DNA from 4 places in the Nonomuraea sp. NPDC051298 genome. Region 4 is predicted to be linked to each of the others. Evidence: riboswitches for the same ligand, from Rfam matches in the RefSeq annotation. Region 4 holds a riboswitch; each other region holds the start of a gene.
What was found. Region 4 has a riboswitch for cyclic di-AMP ahead of ACZ6S0_RS52380 (coiled-coil domain-containing protein). Riboswitches for the same ligand answer to the same signal wherever they lie in the genome.
Positions count from the first base shown of each region.

Region 1: linked by a shared signal. The riboswitch ahead of ACZ6S0_RS17975 (C40 family peptidase) and the one ahead of ACZ6S0_RS52380 (coiled-coil domain-containing protein) in region 4 are both predicted to bind cyclic di-AMP.
Region 2: linked by a shared signal. The riboswitch ahead of ACZ6S0_RS07535 (C40 family peptidase) and the one ahead of ACZ6S0_RS52380 (coiled-coil domain-containing protein) in region 4 are both predicted to bind cyclic di-AMP.
Region 3: linked by a shared signal. The riboswitch ahead of ACZ6S0_RS40385 (C40 family peptidase) and the one ahead of ACZ6S0_RS52380 (coiled-coil domain-containing protein) in region 4 are both predicted to bind cyclic di-AMP.

Region 1 is NZ_JBVJIM010000005.1:221,595-225,479, reverse strand. It holds gene ACZ6S0_RS17990 (branched-chain amino acid aminotransferase) at 1-97, opposite strand, end outside; gene ACZ6S0_RS17985 (3-isopropylmalate dehydrogenase) at 357-1,403, opposite strand; cyclic di-AMP (ydaO/yuaA leader) riboswitch at 1,502-1,643, shown strand; gene ACZ6S0_RS17980 (hypothetical protein) at 1,817-1,960, opposite strand; gene ACZ6S0_RS17975 (C40 family peptidase) at 1,959-2,363, shown strand; gene ACZ6S0_RS17970 (SSI family serine proteinase inhibitor) at 2,481-2,870, opposite strand; gene serA (phosphoglycerate dehydrogenase) at 3,462-3,885, opposite strand, start outside.
Region 2 is NZ_JBVJIM010000002.1:483,072-486,956, forward strand. It holds gene ACZ6S0_RS07525 (DUF6632 domain-containing protein) at 1-13, opposite strand, end outside; gene ACZ6S0_RS07530 (winged helix-turn-helix transcriptional regulator) at 93-779, shown strand; cyclic di-AMP (ydaO/yuaA leader) riboswitch at 1,370-1,536, shown strand; gene ACZ6S0_RS07535 (C40 family peptidase) at 1,697-2,131, shown strand; gene ACZ6S0_RS07540 (gluzincin family metallopeptidase) at 2,530-3,381, shown strand; gene ACZ6S0_RS07545 (M48 family metallopeptidase) at 3,804-3,885, shown strand, end outside.
Region 3 is NZ_JBVJIM010000021.1:100,880-104,764, forward strand. It holds gene ACZ6S0_RS40375 (RDD family protein) at 1-507, opposite strand, end outside; gene ACZ6S0_RS40380 (amino-acid N-acetyltransferase) at 593-1,162, opposite strand; cyclic di-AMP (ydaO/yuaA leader) riboswitch at 1,440-1,591, shown strand; gene ACZ6S0_RS40385 (C40 family peptidase) at 1,684-2,640, shown strand; gene ACZ6S0_RS40390 (LuxR C-terminal-related transcriptional regulator) at 2,668-2,880, opposite strand; gene ACZ6S0_RS40395 (cytochrome P450) at 3,065-3,885, shown strand, end outside.
Region 4 is NZ_JBVJIM010000052.1:15,282-19,166, forward strand. It holds gene ACZ6S0_RS52370 (DeoR/GlpR family DNA-binding transcription regulator) at 1-601, shown strand, start outside; gene galT (galactose-1-phosphate uridylyltransferase) at 598-1,677, shown strand; cyclic di-AMP (ydaO/yuaA leader) riboswitch at 1,746-1,889, shown strand; gene ACZ6S0_RS52380 (coiled-coil domain-containing protein) at 1,896-2,882, shown strand; gene ACZ6S0_RS52385 (MmcQ/YjbR family DNA-binding protein) at 2,904-3,257, opposite strand; gene ACZ6S0_RS52390 (M50 family metallopeptidase) at 3,265-3,885, opposite strand, start outside.

The DNA.
Region 1 (3,885 bases), on a different contig from region 4:
CGAAACCGGGGTCCGCCAGTACCTGCTCGCGCTCGGCCGCGGTGCGAGCGTTGGCGGATAGCTGCACGTCGATGCTGAGCTTCTGAGCGATGGTCATGACGGCGGTCCTTCTCTCTGCGATCTACCGAAATCTACCGGAATCTGCCCGTTGTCTGCGGATCTGTGAACCTTCGACGGCGGGCAGCCCTGCCCCGGAGGGCGTCCGTACTTCCTATTGTCTCGCTATATGGGATGACAAGCGGCCGATGGGGAGGTCGCCCGCGAAAAGCCGGCGAAAGGCCGCCTGAGCTGGGAACACGCAAAAGCGCCCGGCAGTCCTCCTCGGACCGCCAGGCGCGTTTCGGGGCTAGGCGGTCCTAGCCGGATACTCGCGCGGTGATGTCGTCGCCGATCTCGCGGGTGGATCGACCGGCCGGCCCGGCGGGTCGCTCGGCGAGGTCGGCGGCGACCGCCTGCTCGACCCTGGCCGCCTCGGCGTGCAGGCCGAGGTGGTCGAGGAGCATGGCGACGGACAGGACGGTCGCGGTGGGGTCGGCCTTGCCCTGGCCGGCGATGTCGGGCGCGCTGCCGTGCACCGGCTCGAACATGCTGGGCGAGGTGCGCTCGGGGTTGACGTTGCCGCTGGCCGCCAGGCCGATGCCGCCCGCGATGGCCGCGCCGAGGTCGGTGATGATGTCGCCGAACAGGTTGTCGGTGACGACCACGTCGAAGCGCTCGGGCTGGGTGACGAAGAACATCGAGGCCGCGTCGACGTGGCAGTAGTCGGTGGTGACCTCGGGATATTCGGCGGCCACCCGGTCGACCGTGCGCTGCCACAGGTCGCCGGCGAAGGTGAGCACGTTCGTCTTGTGGACGAGGGTCAGCTTTTTGCGCGGGCGCGACCGGGCCTTCTCGAAGGCGTAACGCACCACGCGCTCGACGCCGTAGGCGGTGTTGAGCGACTCCTGGGTGGCGATCTCGTGCGGCGTGCCGCGACGCATCGCGCCGCCGGTGCCGGCGTAGAGGCCCTCGGTGCCCTCACGGACGACGATCATGTCGATGTCGCCGGGCGTGGCGCCGGCCAGCGGGGTCCGCACCCCGGGGAAGAGCTTGACCGGCCGCAGGTTGACGTAGTGGTCGAACGCGAACCGCAGCCGCAGCAGCAGGTCACGCTCGAGGACGCCCGGCGGCACACTGGGGTCGCCCACGGCGCCGAGCAGGATCGCGTCGTAGCCGCGCAGCTCGTCGAGCACCGCGTCGGGGAGGGTCTCGCCGGTGCGGTGATAGCGTGCGGCCCCCAGGTCGTAGTGCGTGGCCTCGATCTTCGTGCCCACGGCTTCCAGGACCTTGAGCCCTTCGGCGACGACCTCGGCGCCGATGCCATCCCCGGGGATGACGGCCAGGCGGATGTTACGCGACTCCATGGCGGTACCTTACCGGCTCGTCTCGTCTGACGAACACTCCATCTCATTTTCTGGACGCCCGATTTTGGGGGGTTTACGACTGCTTGACCGTTTCGTTAGTGTTTGTCGGGCCTAATTCACGCAGCCGCTGCGTGGAGCCGGGGACCCACTTGAGCCCCAGGGGCGAATCGGCACCGCCGTAGGGCTGTCTTCCAGGCCCGAGCCCGTCAGCTAACCCGGCCGGCCTCATGGAAGGACAGTGCTCTGTCTCGTATCGCCATCGTCCTGGCGGCGGGAGCCGCCGGACTCATCCTGGCCACCCCCGCGGCACAGGCCGCCACCACGGCCCAGGACGACACCGCCACTCAGGCCGACGCAGCTCAGGCCGACACCGCAGGCCAGGCCCGCACCACGGGTGACGCCCACTCCGCGGCTCAGGCCCGCACGGCCAAGGCCCACACGACGGCCAAAGCCGACACCGACGACGACCCCACCACCCTGACCGTCAACGACATCAAGCGCATCCGGGCGCAGAGCGCGCCGAAGCCCGCCTGGAAGACGGCACTCAAGTTCGCCATGGACAGGCGCGGCATCCCGTACGTGTGGGGCGGCACCAGCGACAGCGGCTACGACTGCTCGGGGCTCATGCTCAGGGCGTACGAGGCGGCCGGCATCGAACTGCCGCGCACCACCAACGAGCAGTACGCGGCCTTCTCCAGGAAGATCTCCTGGGACCAGCTCAAGCCCGGCGACCTGGTGTTCTTCAGCGACCTGGGCCACGTCGGGATGATCTCCAAGCCCGGCTACATGGTGCACTCGCCGCACTCGGGCGACGTGGTGAAGGAGGAGAAGCTCTCGGACTGGCGCAGAACCGCGTTCGTGGGCGCGGTCCGGCCGGACCCCAAGGGGGTGCGCCTCTGGGCGAAGGTGGTCGAAGAGCGCACGACCCCCGCCGACGCCATCGTCACGGCCACCCTCTGACGGGCCGCCGGCGCGGAAAGCCACGGGCGGCCCCGTGCGCGGACGGGGCCGCCCGTGCTCCCTCACCCCTGGCCAGGCCGTCGATCAAAGCCCCGGCGCGGATGCGATCACTCCCGGTCAGGGCACGATCGGGCTCGCGATCTTCTCCACGAAGCACGGGTTGGGGTAGTGCTCGTCGAAGTGCTTGTGCTGACCGTAGAACCAGCCGTTGATCTCGACCCGGACGGGGTCGAAGATCCGCGGGCAGGGCACGTCGGGCCGGAACCTGATCCGCTCCAGGTCACCGCCGATGCGGCGGAGCCGGTCGCAGGCGGCGAACGGGTCGGGGTGCGTCCCGTCGTCGGGGTGGCACGTCAGGACCCAGCGCTCGGTGGTGCCCGCGGGCAGGTTGTGCTTGACGATGTGCAGCTCGGCCGCCTGCGCGTGGGCGGGGGTGACGAACAGGGCCGCGCCGGCCACGACGGGCAGGGCGACTGCGGCGGCGCGCCGGATCAGGGCAGCGTACATGGGGAACCTCCACCTCGAACGAATACGCAGCGCGACGCTATCAGCACTCTGCGTATCCGTGGAGGGAGGTGTCGGTACCCCTGTCACCGGCCTGACGTGCGGACATGCCGCCGCGTCACCAGGAGCGGCACGGACGGGGCAGGGCCCTACCGGCTGGAGTTCTGGGGGGCGCCGCCGTTGTCGCGACGGTCCAGCGCGATCTGCACGGCCTCGGCCGCCTCGTCGTCGTGGTCTTCGGCACGGTTCCAGGCATACATCTCGTACATGTGACTCATCTCTTCTCGCGGACGCGTTCCAAAGGAGGGGAAGCCGGACTCCGGTCGCGAATCCGACCGGGCCTGATCTCGCGGACCGGGCGTAGGACTCACTGGGGGACTTACTGGCCGACACAGGCGCCGATCTCCGCGGCGAGCCGTCGACCTGCCCTAACAGGCCCCGCCGCGGCAGGTAATGAGTACGAGTACCTGGCGCATCACTGCCACAGTACCCGAGGCATCTCGTTGGATGTCCTAGTATCTCGCATGCTGAGACGCCGAAAGGGCCGCCACCCGGGATCGGGTGACGGCCCTGACAGGACGGAAGAGCAGGAGGTCAGTCCTCCAGGTCCACCGAGCGGCCGCTCTCGGCGCCGATCTCGGTCACGATCTGCTCGACGATGTCGGCGGGGATCGCGGAGTCGACGGTCAGCGCGATGAGCGCCTTGCCGCCCTTGACGTCCCGGGCCACCTGCATCGACGCGATGTTGATGCCGTGCTCCCCGAGCAGCCGGCCGACCACGCCGACGATGCCGGGACGGTCGGTGTAGGTGAGGAAGCACAGGTGGGCCGTCGGCTCGATCTCCATCTCGTAGCCGTTGACCTCGACGATCTTCGTGATCTGGCGGGGCCCGGAGAGCGTGCCGGACACCGAGACCGTACGCCCGTCGGCGAGCACGCCGCGCACGGTCACCACGTTGCGCCAGTCGGGGCTCTCGGAGCTGGTCACCAGCTCGACCGTGATGCCGCGGTCCTTGGCC
Region 2 (3,885 bases), on a different contig from region 4:
GCAGCCGTTGCATGGTCGGACACTACAACTCTCTAGTTGGAAAAGACAACTATGAAGATGGATTCAAGGACTGTCGCTGGTAGGGTAGGAGCATGGCGGGCAAGCGGAGTTACGGCGATGGATGCGCGATCGCGCACGCTCTCGAGCTCGTGGGAGAGCGCTGGGCGCTGCTGGTCGTGCGGGAGCTGATCCTCGGGCCCAAACGTTTCACGGACCTGCGCGCCGGTCTGCCGGGGATCAGCGCGGACATCCTGACCCAGCGCCTGCGCGAGCTTACGGACGCCGGCATCGTGCGGCGCCGCAAGCTCTCCCCGCCCGCCGGCTCCTGGATCTACGAACTGACCGATTGGGGCGCCGAACTGGAGCCCATCGTCACCGACCTCGCCCGCTGGAGCAGCCGCTCCCCCTCGCTGCCACACGGTGCCCCGCTCAGCGCCGATTCCGCCGCCCTGTCGCTGAAGGCCCTGTTCGCGCCCGCTGTCGGCGAAGCGCTCCACCTCGCCGTTGGCCTGCGGCTCGGCGAGCACCATTTCCTGCTGCGGGTGGACCGTGACCGCCTCCACCTGGCCCGCGTCGACTCCGGCCTGCCACAGGCGGACCTGGTCATCGAGACCAGCCCGCAGACCCTGGCCGCCGTGCTCGGCCGCGCCCGCACTCTCGACGACGTCCTCACCCGGGGTGACCTCACCCTGGCCGGACCGCGGGCCACCGCGGAACGCTTTCTACGCCTCTTCGCGCCCCCGGAGCCGATCGCCGAAATGTCGGCGCGTCAAGGGTAGGGGGTGGGCGTGCGGCTGGACGCTCGTGCGTGAGTCGCTCGTGCGCGGCGCTGACTTCCGGCTTCCCGCTCGGTCCTCGTCACCGGCTGTCCCCGGCGGAGGCGCTTCGACTTCGCTACTATCCACCATAGTAGCTATGTTGATCTCCGGGGCAGGACCGGGCTTTCTTCAGGCCATTTGGGTATGGCGACGGATCGTAGAGTGTGGCGATATTTCGCGAAATGTGTGGTGATGGCGGACCGGTGGGCGGCCGTTCGAGGGTGTTCGCGGAATCGGCGTCGGTGTGACGGATGTGACGAAAGGGATGTCTGGGACCTGACAATCTTGGACGTGTCCAAGTGTGAGCAGGGTCACATTCTGGTAACGAAGCTTGGGGTTCCAGCAGGGGTTTCAGCTCTGACATCACCCTCTGTCTGATCTTTACAGCCCGGTGTGCGCTTTGCCGATCCTTGAACCTTCGGCGTAGCTTCTGGCGTCGTCGCGGTGCACAAGCCATGTCCCCCGCGAACCGGCATCGGTCCTCCCGATGTGAGACAGACAAAGATCCGCCGGTCGCCCCCGATACCCCTCGAGGAGCAGCACCCTCATCGGGCGGCGACCTGCCGAATCCGTGCAGTCATGAGGCACGGAGCCGGGGACCCAGCGATCCCGTTTCTTCCCGAGGGATCAGGGGTGAGTCGGCGCGCGAGTCGCGCCGTAGGGCTACTTCCAGGCCCGAATCCGTCAGCTAACCCGGTAGGCGTTCGTGGAAGACGCGAGGAGAAATCCTGTCCACCTCCCTGCAGAACCCCCGCCTGTCCCGCTTCGCCCTGAGCGGCGTAGCACTCACGATGACCGTGACGGCCGGAGGTCTTGTCCTCCATGCCCCCACGGCTCAGGCGACGACGACGAGCGACTCGGCCGGAACGACGGCGACGGTGGCCACCACCGCCGGCGCCTCGAAGACGGCCACGGCTGCCCGGCAACGGGCCGCCAAGGTCGCCCGGCAACAGGCGAAGGCCCGCAAGGCCGTCGCCGCGGCCAAGGACCAGATCGGTGACCCGTATCGGTACGGGGGCACAGGGCCTGGTTCGTTTGACTGCTCCGGCCTCGTCCTGTTCGCCTGGAAGAAGGCCGGCGTCAAGCTCCCGCGCGTGGCGAGCAGCCAGTTCGCCCGCATCAGGAACAAGATCTCCTGGCGCAACCTCAAGCCAGGTGACCTGCTGTTCTTCAGCGGGCTCGGCCACGTGGGCATGTACGTCGGCAAGGGCAAGATGATCCATTCACCACGGACGGGTGAACGGGTACGCATCGACAAGCTGGACGGATGGCGCAAGTCGTCTTTCGTCGGCGCGGTCCGTCCCGGCATGTGAAGAAGCCCCGCCCGGATTCCCCCCGATCCGGGCGGGGCTCTCGCCTGTCCCCACGGGCGGCCGCGAATCCGCCCCCGCAGCACGCGGCTGCGGCGGCTGCCAGGCGGTGGAGGCGGTGACCTGGAGGTGGCCACGAATCCGCGCAAGCGCACGTGGCGGCTGCCAAGCGGCAGCCGCGAACTCCCCCAAGCGCACGTGGCGGTTGCCAAGCGGTAGCCGTGAATCCGCCCGAGCGCACGTGGTGGTTGCCAAGCGGTAGCCGTGAATCCGCCCGAGCGCACGTGGTGGTTGCCAAGCGGCGGCCGTGAGTCCGCGCAAGCGCACGTGGTGGTTGCCGGGCGGTGGCCGTGGATTCGCGCAAGCGCGGGCACGAGTGCCGGGCGGCTACGATCGGCCCCGTGTCCGAGCAGGTGAGCCGACGAGCCGTGGTGGCCGTCCTCCTGCTCCTGGTTCCGGGCGCGGCACCGCTTCCCGATCCCTCTGCCCTGCCCCCGGAGATGCGCGACCTGTGGCCCGGCCGCACGGTCGTCAGCCGGGGCAGGCACTCCGTGGTGGCCGGGCATGACTCTGCCGGGCGTGACTCCGGCGGGCATGAGCCCGCCGGGCACGACGCCGCCGGGCTCGCTGATCTGGCCCGGAGGGCGGATGCGGCCGGGCTCCGTGTCTCCGCCGTCCTGGGCGGGCGGGTACGACCGCTCGTCGTCGTTCCGGCGTCCGCCCGCGAGGCCGCCGCGCTGGCCGGAGTGGACCGGCTCGACGGCCTGGCCGCCGTGGCCGACCGTGGGCGCGTGATCGTCGTCCCCGAACTCTTCGCCACCCTCAACCCCACCGGCAAGGACATCGTCCTGACCCACGAGCTGACCCACGTCGTGGCCGGGACCGAGGGCCTGCCGGTCTGGCTCTACGAGGGGTTCGCGGACTACGTGGCCTACCGCGACGCCGGGTTGCCCGTCGCCACGGCGGCGGCCGAACTGGCGGCCGAGGCGCGGGCCGGGCGCCTGCCGAGCGCTTTGCCCGGACCTGCGGCTTTCGCGGCGGACGGGTCCGACCCGGTCCGGCTCGCGCGTGCGTACCAGGAGGCTTGGCTGGCGTGTCGCTTCTTCGCTGACCGGTTCGGTGAGGGGACCCTGGTGAGGCTCTACCGTGCGGCCCAGCGGGCGGGCGTCGATCGGGCGCTCGCCTCACTGGGCCTCTCCGTCGCCACGCTGACGGCGCGGTGGCGCGAGTACGTGCGGGATCAGCTCGTGTGAAGGGGAGGCAGATGAGCGAACGGCGAGATGAGGAAGACGCGCCGCACGACACCGGCAGGCCGGAAGCGGAGACGCCGGTGACGGGCGCGCGAGAGGCGGAGACGTCGGCGGCCGGGACGCGCGAACGCGACGTGCCGGACGGAGAGATGGCCGCCGTAGGGGTGAGCGCCGCACACTCTGACGGTGCCGCACACTCTGACGGTGCCGCACACTCTGACGGTGCCGCACACTCTGACGGTGCCGCACACTCTGACGGTGCCGCACACTCCGACGGCGACGCGCACTCAGGCGCGGACGGGCGTTCGGGGTCGGACGCGGACCTGGGAGGCGAGCGGCACGCGTGGGGTGAGTCCCGCTCGGGGCCGGAGCCCGGCGGCGACGCGGCGGCCTCCGGCGGCGCGGGAGGGACGGGGGAGGCGGCCGTGGCGGCGTCAGGGAACGGCGCGCTGCGACGGCAGGCCGGGATCGCGCTGGCGCTGCTCGCCCTCGTGATCGTGGCCGTGG
Region 3 (3,885 bases), on a different contig from region 4:
CGACTGGGGCTGCTGGCCGTAACCCTGCTGGCCGTAGCCCTGCTGCTGGCTGTAGTCGGGCTGGGACTGGGGCTGCTGGGCGTACTGCTGGCCGTAGTCGGGTTGCGACTGCTGCTGCTGGCCGTAGCCCTGCTGCCCGTACTGCGGCTGCTGGCCCGACTGGGGCTGCTGGCCGTAGCCGTACTGCTGCTGTTGCTGCTGACCGTAGCCCTGCTGGCCGTAGCCCTGGTCGTAACCCTGCTGCCCGTAGCCGGGCTGCGAGGGCTGCTGCTGGCCGTACTGCTGCTGACCGTATTGGGGCTGCTGCTGGCCGTAGCCGTGCTGCTGTTGCTGCTGTCCGTACTGGGGCTGCTGCCCATAGGCGTCGTCCGCCCGGTAGCCGATCACAGTCGCGTCCGGGTCGGGTTCGCCGGGGTGGCGGCCCGCGTTCTGCTGCCCGTACGGGGTGCCGGGTGCAGAATTCTCGCCGGATGGGTCCTGTGGATACGGCGGCTGTCCGGTACTCACCGTGTCACCTCGCTTCGAGTGCGCATGTGGCACGTGTCAGGACACATGCCTGTGCTGCCCAACGTATCGACATAGGTATCAACAATCACCTTTCCATCAGGTCAGGGTCCGCGTCACCCGATGTCAGATGGAGCAGCATGCGGGTGTTGCCCAGGGTGTTCGGTTTCACGTGTTCCAGGTCGAGGAACTCCGCCACGCCCTCGTCGTACGAGGCCAGGAGTTCGGCGTACACCTCTGGAGAGACCGGCGTGCCCTGTATAGGGCGAAAGCCGTGCCTCGCGAAGAAGTCGACCTCAAAAGTCAGACAGAATACACGTCGCAGACCCAGATCCGTCGCCTGCTGTATGAGCGCCGAGACGATCCGATGGCCGACGCCCTTGCCCCGGCACTCTGGATCCACGGCGACGGTGCGGACCTCGGCGAGGTCTTCCCAAAGCACGTGGAGCGCACCGCAGCCGACAACCTGCCCGCCCCGCTCTGCCACCCAGAACTCCTGTACGTCTTCGTACAGGGTCACCGTGGCCTTCTCCAGGAGCCGCGGACCGGCGCCCGCGTAGGTGTCGACGAGACGTCTGACCGAGCGCACGTCGGGCGTGCGGGCACGCCTGACCACCACCGCGGTCTCCGGCATCGTCAGTTCCGCCACCTGCTCCATGGCTCTCCAGGGTACAGATGTCATTACGGCTCAGCCCTAACTCCCATGTCTCGGCCTATCTTGTTACATCGGGTGGCCATGTGTGCACGAAACCCGCGTGCACCCTCGTTCCGGCGGAACCAACGGCAAAGAGGACATAAAGTCAGTTCGGCACGGTTGGGCACGAGATCACCTTGTGACCCTTCAGTTGTGAAACCTCTACAGACTCGGCAGTTCTGGTTGAGCCCGAACCTGGAGTGCATTAGTGTCCAGCGACGATGTTCGCCGCGTGTCGCAGGCGGCGAACCCGCCCAATCCCCGCAAGGGGAGCCGGGGACCCGCCGGTGACGTCCTCCCAGCGCCACCAACTGGGGTGAATCCGACCCGTTCGGTAGGGCTGCTCCGGCCCGAACCCGCCAGCTAACCCGGTAGGCGTCGACGAGAGGAGCTGGTTGGTGAAGCGCACGCTCAACCGCGGGAGGCAGTCGGCGGGCAAGCACGCCCGCCCTCGTGAACAGGCGCGGCGACCACGCCCCTTCGGTGTGGTAAGTGTCACAGTCGCCGCGTTCCTGATCGCCGTCCCCGTCGGCTCGGCGTCCGCCGACCCCAAGCCCTCGCTGCAGGACCTGGCCAAGCAGGTCGAGCAGATGCACACGGAGATCGAGACGCTGTCCGAGGACTACAACGGCCAGCGGGAGAAGCTCAAGGCCGCCAAGAAGACCGCCGACGCCGCACAGAAGACGCTGGCGACCAGTCAGGCCGATTTCGCGGCCAAGCGCGCCAAGGCCGCCCTGCTCGCCGAGAACGCCTACATCACCGGCGGGCTGAGCAGGGCACTGGCGTTCACCACCTCCGTCGACCCCGACACCTTCCTCGACAGCGCCGCCACCACGTACGTGCTGGAGCAGCAGCAGGGCGAGCAGGTCAACCAGGTGGCCAAGGCCAGGGAGGCCGCTGAGCGCGCCCAGGCCGGCGCCGAGACGCGCATCGAGGAGGTCGAGAAGCTCGTCGGCGACCTCGACTCCAAGCGCGACAAGATCACCAAACTCGTCACCAAGGTCGAGAGCAACCTGTTCAAGCGGGCCCTGGGCGAGGCGGGCCGGTCCGGCACGCGGGCCCAGCGCGTCAACCTGCCGATCGCGGGCGGCGGCAAGGCCGCGCAGGCCGCCCGCTGGGCACTCACGCAACAGCTCAAGCCGTACGTCTGGGGCGCGGAAGGGCCCAGCTCCTACGACTGCTCCGGCCTCGTCATGGCCGCCTACCAGAAGGTGGGCATCTCGCTGCCGCACTACACCGGCAGCCAGTGGACCGCGGGCAGGCACATCGACCGCTCCGAGCTGCGGCCAGGCGACCTGGTGTTCTTCTACAACGACCTGCACCACGTGGGCATCTACCTCGGCGGCGGCATGATGGTGCACGCGCCGCAGACCGGCGACGTCGTACGGATCGCCTCGATCGAGGGGCGTCCGTGGGCCGGTGCGGTACGCATCGCCGACTGAGCCCGGCATCGACCGGATCTCCCGTCGCTAGATCAACTGGCGGCGGGCCGCCCAGGCCACGGCCTCGATCGCCGTGGCCACGCCGATGCGGTCGCAGATGCCCCGCAGCCTTCGGCGTACCGTACGACCGCTGATATCCAGTCGTCTGCCCACCCGGTCTACCGTGACCCCCTTGGCCAGCTCCGCCAGCAGCGCCAGATCCGCATGGCTCAGCTCAACGCCTTCAGTGAGCACATCCATCGGGAGCCCTCCCCCCCAACAGCAGAACTTGGGCCTCTCGACCGGGCCCAAGTCGCTCCTCGCAGACGGTAAACGCATCGCGGAAAGGTCGTCAAGCATGACAATCGCCACTCTTGACGAGCACTATTGACATGATCCGAAATGTGTGACGTACTCGCGATATGTCGGCATCGATCGGTCCACGATGAGCGATCTCGTCGAGCCTTCCGCCGTTCCGGATCAGCCGTCGACGAGCCCGGCCGACGTCCTGGGTTTCGATCCGTTCGATCGGGAGTTTCTGCGCGATCCATATGCGCGCTACCGCGAGATGAGCGCTCGCGGCGCCCTCTTCCGTACGCCCGTCGGCCTGCTCGTCGCCACCACCCACGAGCTGTGCGCGACGCTGCTGCGCGACCCGCGCTTCGGCCGCGGCCCCGGCGGCGGGCCCGGCAGAGACCCAGGTCAGCCCGTTGAGTCGTTCCTGTGGATGGACCCGCCCGACCACACCAGGCTGCGCGCGCTGGTGAGCAGGGCCTTCACCCCACGCATGATCGAACGGCTGCGCCCGCGCGTCGAGGCGGTCACGGCCGGGCTGATCGACACGCTGCCCGAGGAGGCCGACCTCGTGGAAGGGCTGGCGTACCCGCTGCCGGTCACGGTGATCAGCGAGATGCTCGGAGTGCCTCAGGAGGACTCGGAGCGCTTCCGTGGCTGGAGCGAAATCCTGGCTCGCGGCCTTGACCCGATGCTTACAGACGACCTCGTATCGGAAACCGGGCGGGCCGGAAGGGAGTTTCGCGACTACTTCCGCGAACTCGCCGCGCTCAGGCGCCGCCGCCCCGGGGACGACCTCCTGAGCGCCCTGACCCAGGTGCGCGAGCTGACCGAGCCCGAACTGCTGGCCACCTGCGTGCTGCTGCTCGTGGCCGGGCACGAGACGACCGTCAACCTCATCGGCAACGGGGTGTTCCACCTGGTGCGGCACGGCCTGCTGGGGCACGCCGCGCAGCGGCCCAAGCAGGTCGT
Region 4 (3,885 bases):
CCCCGGCTCGACCGAGGAGCCCGGCTTCACCGCCAAGTCCGCCCGCCAGCAGCAGGAGAAGGAGGCCATCGCGCGGCACGCGGCCAGGCTCGTCCGGCCGGGCACCGCCGTGGCGCTGTCGGCCGGCACCACCACGTGGGCGCTGGCCCACCACCTGGTCGCCGTGCCCGAGCTGACCGTGATCACCAATTCGATCCCGGTCGCCGAGGTCTTCCACCGCAACCCGCGCGCCGACCGCACCGTCGTGCTGACCGGCGGCGTGCGTACGCCGTCCGACGCCCTGGTGGGCCCGGTCGCCGTGGCCGCGATCCGCCGCCTGCACGTGGACACGCTCTTCCTGGGCGTGCACGGGATGAGCGTGCGGGCCGGGTTCACCACGCCCAACCTGCTGGAGTCGGAGACCGACAGAGAGCTGGTCACGGCGGCGAGCCGGCTGGTCGTCCCGGCCGACCACACCAAGTGGAACACGGTGGGCATCAGCACCATCGCCGAGCTGAGCGAGGCCGACGTGGTCATCAGCGACGCCGGGCTGCCCGAGGAAGCACGTACCGAGCTGGCCGAACGGGCCGGAGAACTGATCATCGCGGAGGGCTCGCCGTGAAGCGCACCATCACCCACCTGGCCGACGGCCGGGAGCTGATCTATTTCGACCGGCGCGACGACGCCGACCGGAGCGCGATCGACCGGCGCACGCTCGATCCCCGGCCGGTCGCCTCCGAACTGCGCTACGACCCGCTGACCGAGGAGTGGATCGCGATCGCCGGGCACCGGCAGACGCGTACGTTCCTGCCGAGCGGTGGCACGGCCGAGTGCCCGCTGTGCCCGTCGTCGCCCACGCGGCCGTCGGAGATCCCGGCGTACGACTACGACGTGGTGGTCTTCGAGAACCGGTTCCCCTCCTTCTCCGGAAATTTCGGGGCCTATGGGGAGGCGGGCGGGCTGAGCGAGGTCCGTCCGGGGGTGGGGCGGTGCGAGGTGGTGTGCTTCACCTCCGACCACTCCTCCTCCTTCTCCAGGCTCTCCGACGCCCAGGTGGCGCTGGTCATGGAGGCGTGGGCCGACCGTACGGCCGAGTTGTCCGGGATCGACGGCGTGGAGCAGGTGTTCTGCTTCGAGAACCGGGGTGAGGAGATCGGCATCACGCTGGCCCACCCGCACGGCCAGATCTACGCCTACCCGTACGTCACGCCCAGGACCAGGCTGCACCTCGGCGCGGCGGCGCGGCACCGGGGGCCGGGCAACCTGTTCGCCGACGTGCTGGCCGCCGAGCGCACGGCGGGGACGCGGGTGGTGGCCGCCAACGAGCTGTGGACGGCCTTCGTGCCGGCCGCCGCGCGGTGGCCGTTCGAGGTGCATCTCTATCCGCACCGGCAGGTGCCCGACCTCGCGGCGCTCACCGAGCAGGAGCGGGCGGCGTTCGCGCCGCTGTACACCTCGGTGCTGCGGGCGTTCGACGGGCTGTTCGGGGTGGTGATGCCGTACGTCTCGGCCTGGCACCAGGCGCCCGTGCGTACCGGCAGGGAGCTGGCCTATCTGCACCTGGAGCTGTTCAGCATCCGGCGGGCGGCCGGCAAGCTGAAGTACCTCGCCGGGTCGGAGTCGGCGATGGGGGCGTTCGTCAACGACGTGCTGCCGGAGGAGGCCGCACGCATGCTCCGATCACAAGTAGATCACTAATAGATTTCTACTTAAGGTCGCATTACCGGTGATCTACCACTAATATCCCGATATGCACCGGCCGTAACAGCCGTTGCGTGCCTAATCCCGGGCGCCGTGCCCGGGAGCCGGGGACCCAATCACACCCGGGGTGAATCCGCTCAGGCGGTAGGGAAACGCAGCTCCCATACCCGAACCCGTCAGCTAACCCGGCCGGCAGAGGGAGAGGAAACATCCACGTGGCGGCTTCGTCCCCCGCGAGTCTTGCCATCGGTCTCATCAGCGCCATCGCCGTCGCCGCCCTCCCCGCGGCCCCGGCCTCGGCGTCCACCTCACCGTCGATCAGGGTGTCGGCCGCCCCCAAGCCGACGGAGGCCCAGCTCCGCGCCCAGCTCAAGGAGCTGAACGCCAAGGTCGACAAGCTCATCGAGAAGTACAACCTCAAACGCGTCGAGCTGGCCAAGGCGCAGGAGGCCGCCAAGACGGCCCAGGCCAAGGCGGCGGCCGCCGAGCAGGCCGTGACCACGGCCGAGCAGCGGGTCGCCGAGATCGCGCGCCTGCGCTACCAGACCGGCGACCTGTCGCTGACCTCTTTCATGCTCCCGACCGACGCTGCCAGCGCGGCCCTGCTCGAACAGCTCACCGCCGAGCAGCAGGCGGTCGTGGACAGCGTGGCCAAGGCCCGCGACGAGAAGAAGAGAGCCAGCGAGGAGGCCGCCGCGCTGGCCTCGCGGATCAAGTCCGACACGGCCGAGGTGGCCGGCCAGCGCGACGAGGCCGAGGACGTCATCAAGGACATCAGGAAGAAGCTGGAGGACCTGGTGCCGTACGGGACCGGGCGCAACTCCGACGGCTCCTGGGCGCCCGAGCTGCCGAACGGGTCCGACAACATCACCGCGCGGACCCGGCTGATGAAGGAGCAGCTCGACAAGAACTTCGCGCTGCCGTTCGCGGTGGGGTGCTTCCGCTCGGGCTCGAGCGGCGAGCACCCGCTCGGCCGCGCCTGCGACTTCATGATGAGCACGGGCGGCTCGATGCCCAGCGACGCCAACAACGCGCTCGGCGACCGGATCGCCGAGTGGGCGCTGAAGAACAAGGACAAACTCGGCGTCAAGTACGTGATCTGGCGGCAGCGGATCAACCAGGGCTCCGGCTGGAGCACGATGTCCGACCGCGGCAGCATCACCGAGAACCACTACGACCACGTGCACATCTCGATGTACTGATCGCGGCCTGCGACAGGGAGGTCAGGGCAGGCGTTCGACGAGCGACTTGGGTGCGATGTGGCGGTAGGCGTCGGTGACGAGCTCCGCCACCTCGTCCCAGTCGATCAGCGGGACGTCGAGGTAGACCCCCAGCCACCCCCGGTGCCCCACGTACGGCGGGCGGAAGAACCGCTCGGGCGCCTCCGCCACCAGCTCCTCCTGCACCCCGGCGGGCGCGGCGCACCAGAAGGCCAGGCGGTCGTCGTGATGGTGGTCGGCGAACATCACGAACGTCTTCTTCCCCCGGACGAACCACGTCGGCTCCCCATGGGAGAGCCGTTCGGTGGTCTCCGGCAGGGCCAGGCAGAGGGCCCGAAGCCGGTCGACGGTGTCCACGGCGGCCTCAGTTCGTCAGCGTGAGCGGGTTGACCAGGTCGGCGTAGACGAGCAGGCCCGCCATGATCATCATCACGATCGCGATCGCGTACGTCAGCGGCAGCACCTTGGCGATGTCCACGTAGCCGGGCTCGGGCCGCCGCATGACCTTGGCGTAGGCCCGCTTGATGCCCTCCCAGAGCCCTCCGGCGATGTGACCGCCGTCGAGGGGCAGCAGCGGGATGAGGTTGAACATGCCGATCGCCAGGTTGAAGCCGGCCAGCAGATTGACGAAGATGGCGATCTTCTTCTCGGTGGACAGGTCGGAGGCGAGGATCTCACCGCCCATGCGACCCGCCCCGACCACGCCGACCGGGCCCTCGGGGTCGCGTTCGTCACCGGAGAAGGCCGCGTGCCAGACGCCGACCATCTTCTCCGGCAGGTTGAGCAGCGAGGCCGCCACCCGGCCCGTCAGCTCGCCCATGTAGCCGACGACCTGGCCGATGCTCTGCCTCTCCATGACCTCGGTGGGCAGCACGCCGAGGAAGCCCACGTTCTTGTCGATCTTGCTGGGGTCTTCGGCGTTGGGCCGGTCCTGGACGATGAGCGTGACGTCGAGGGTCATCGGCTTGTCGTCGCGGACGATGCC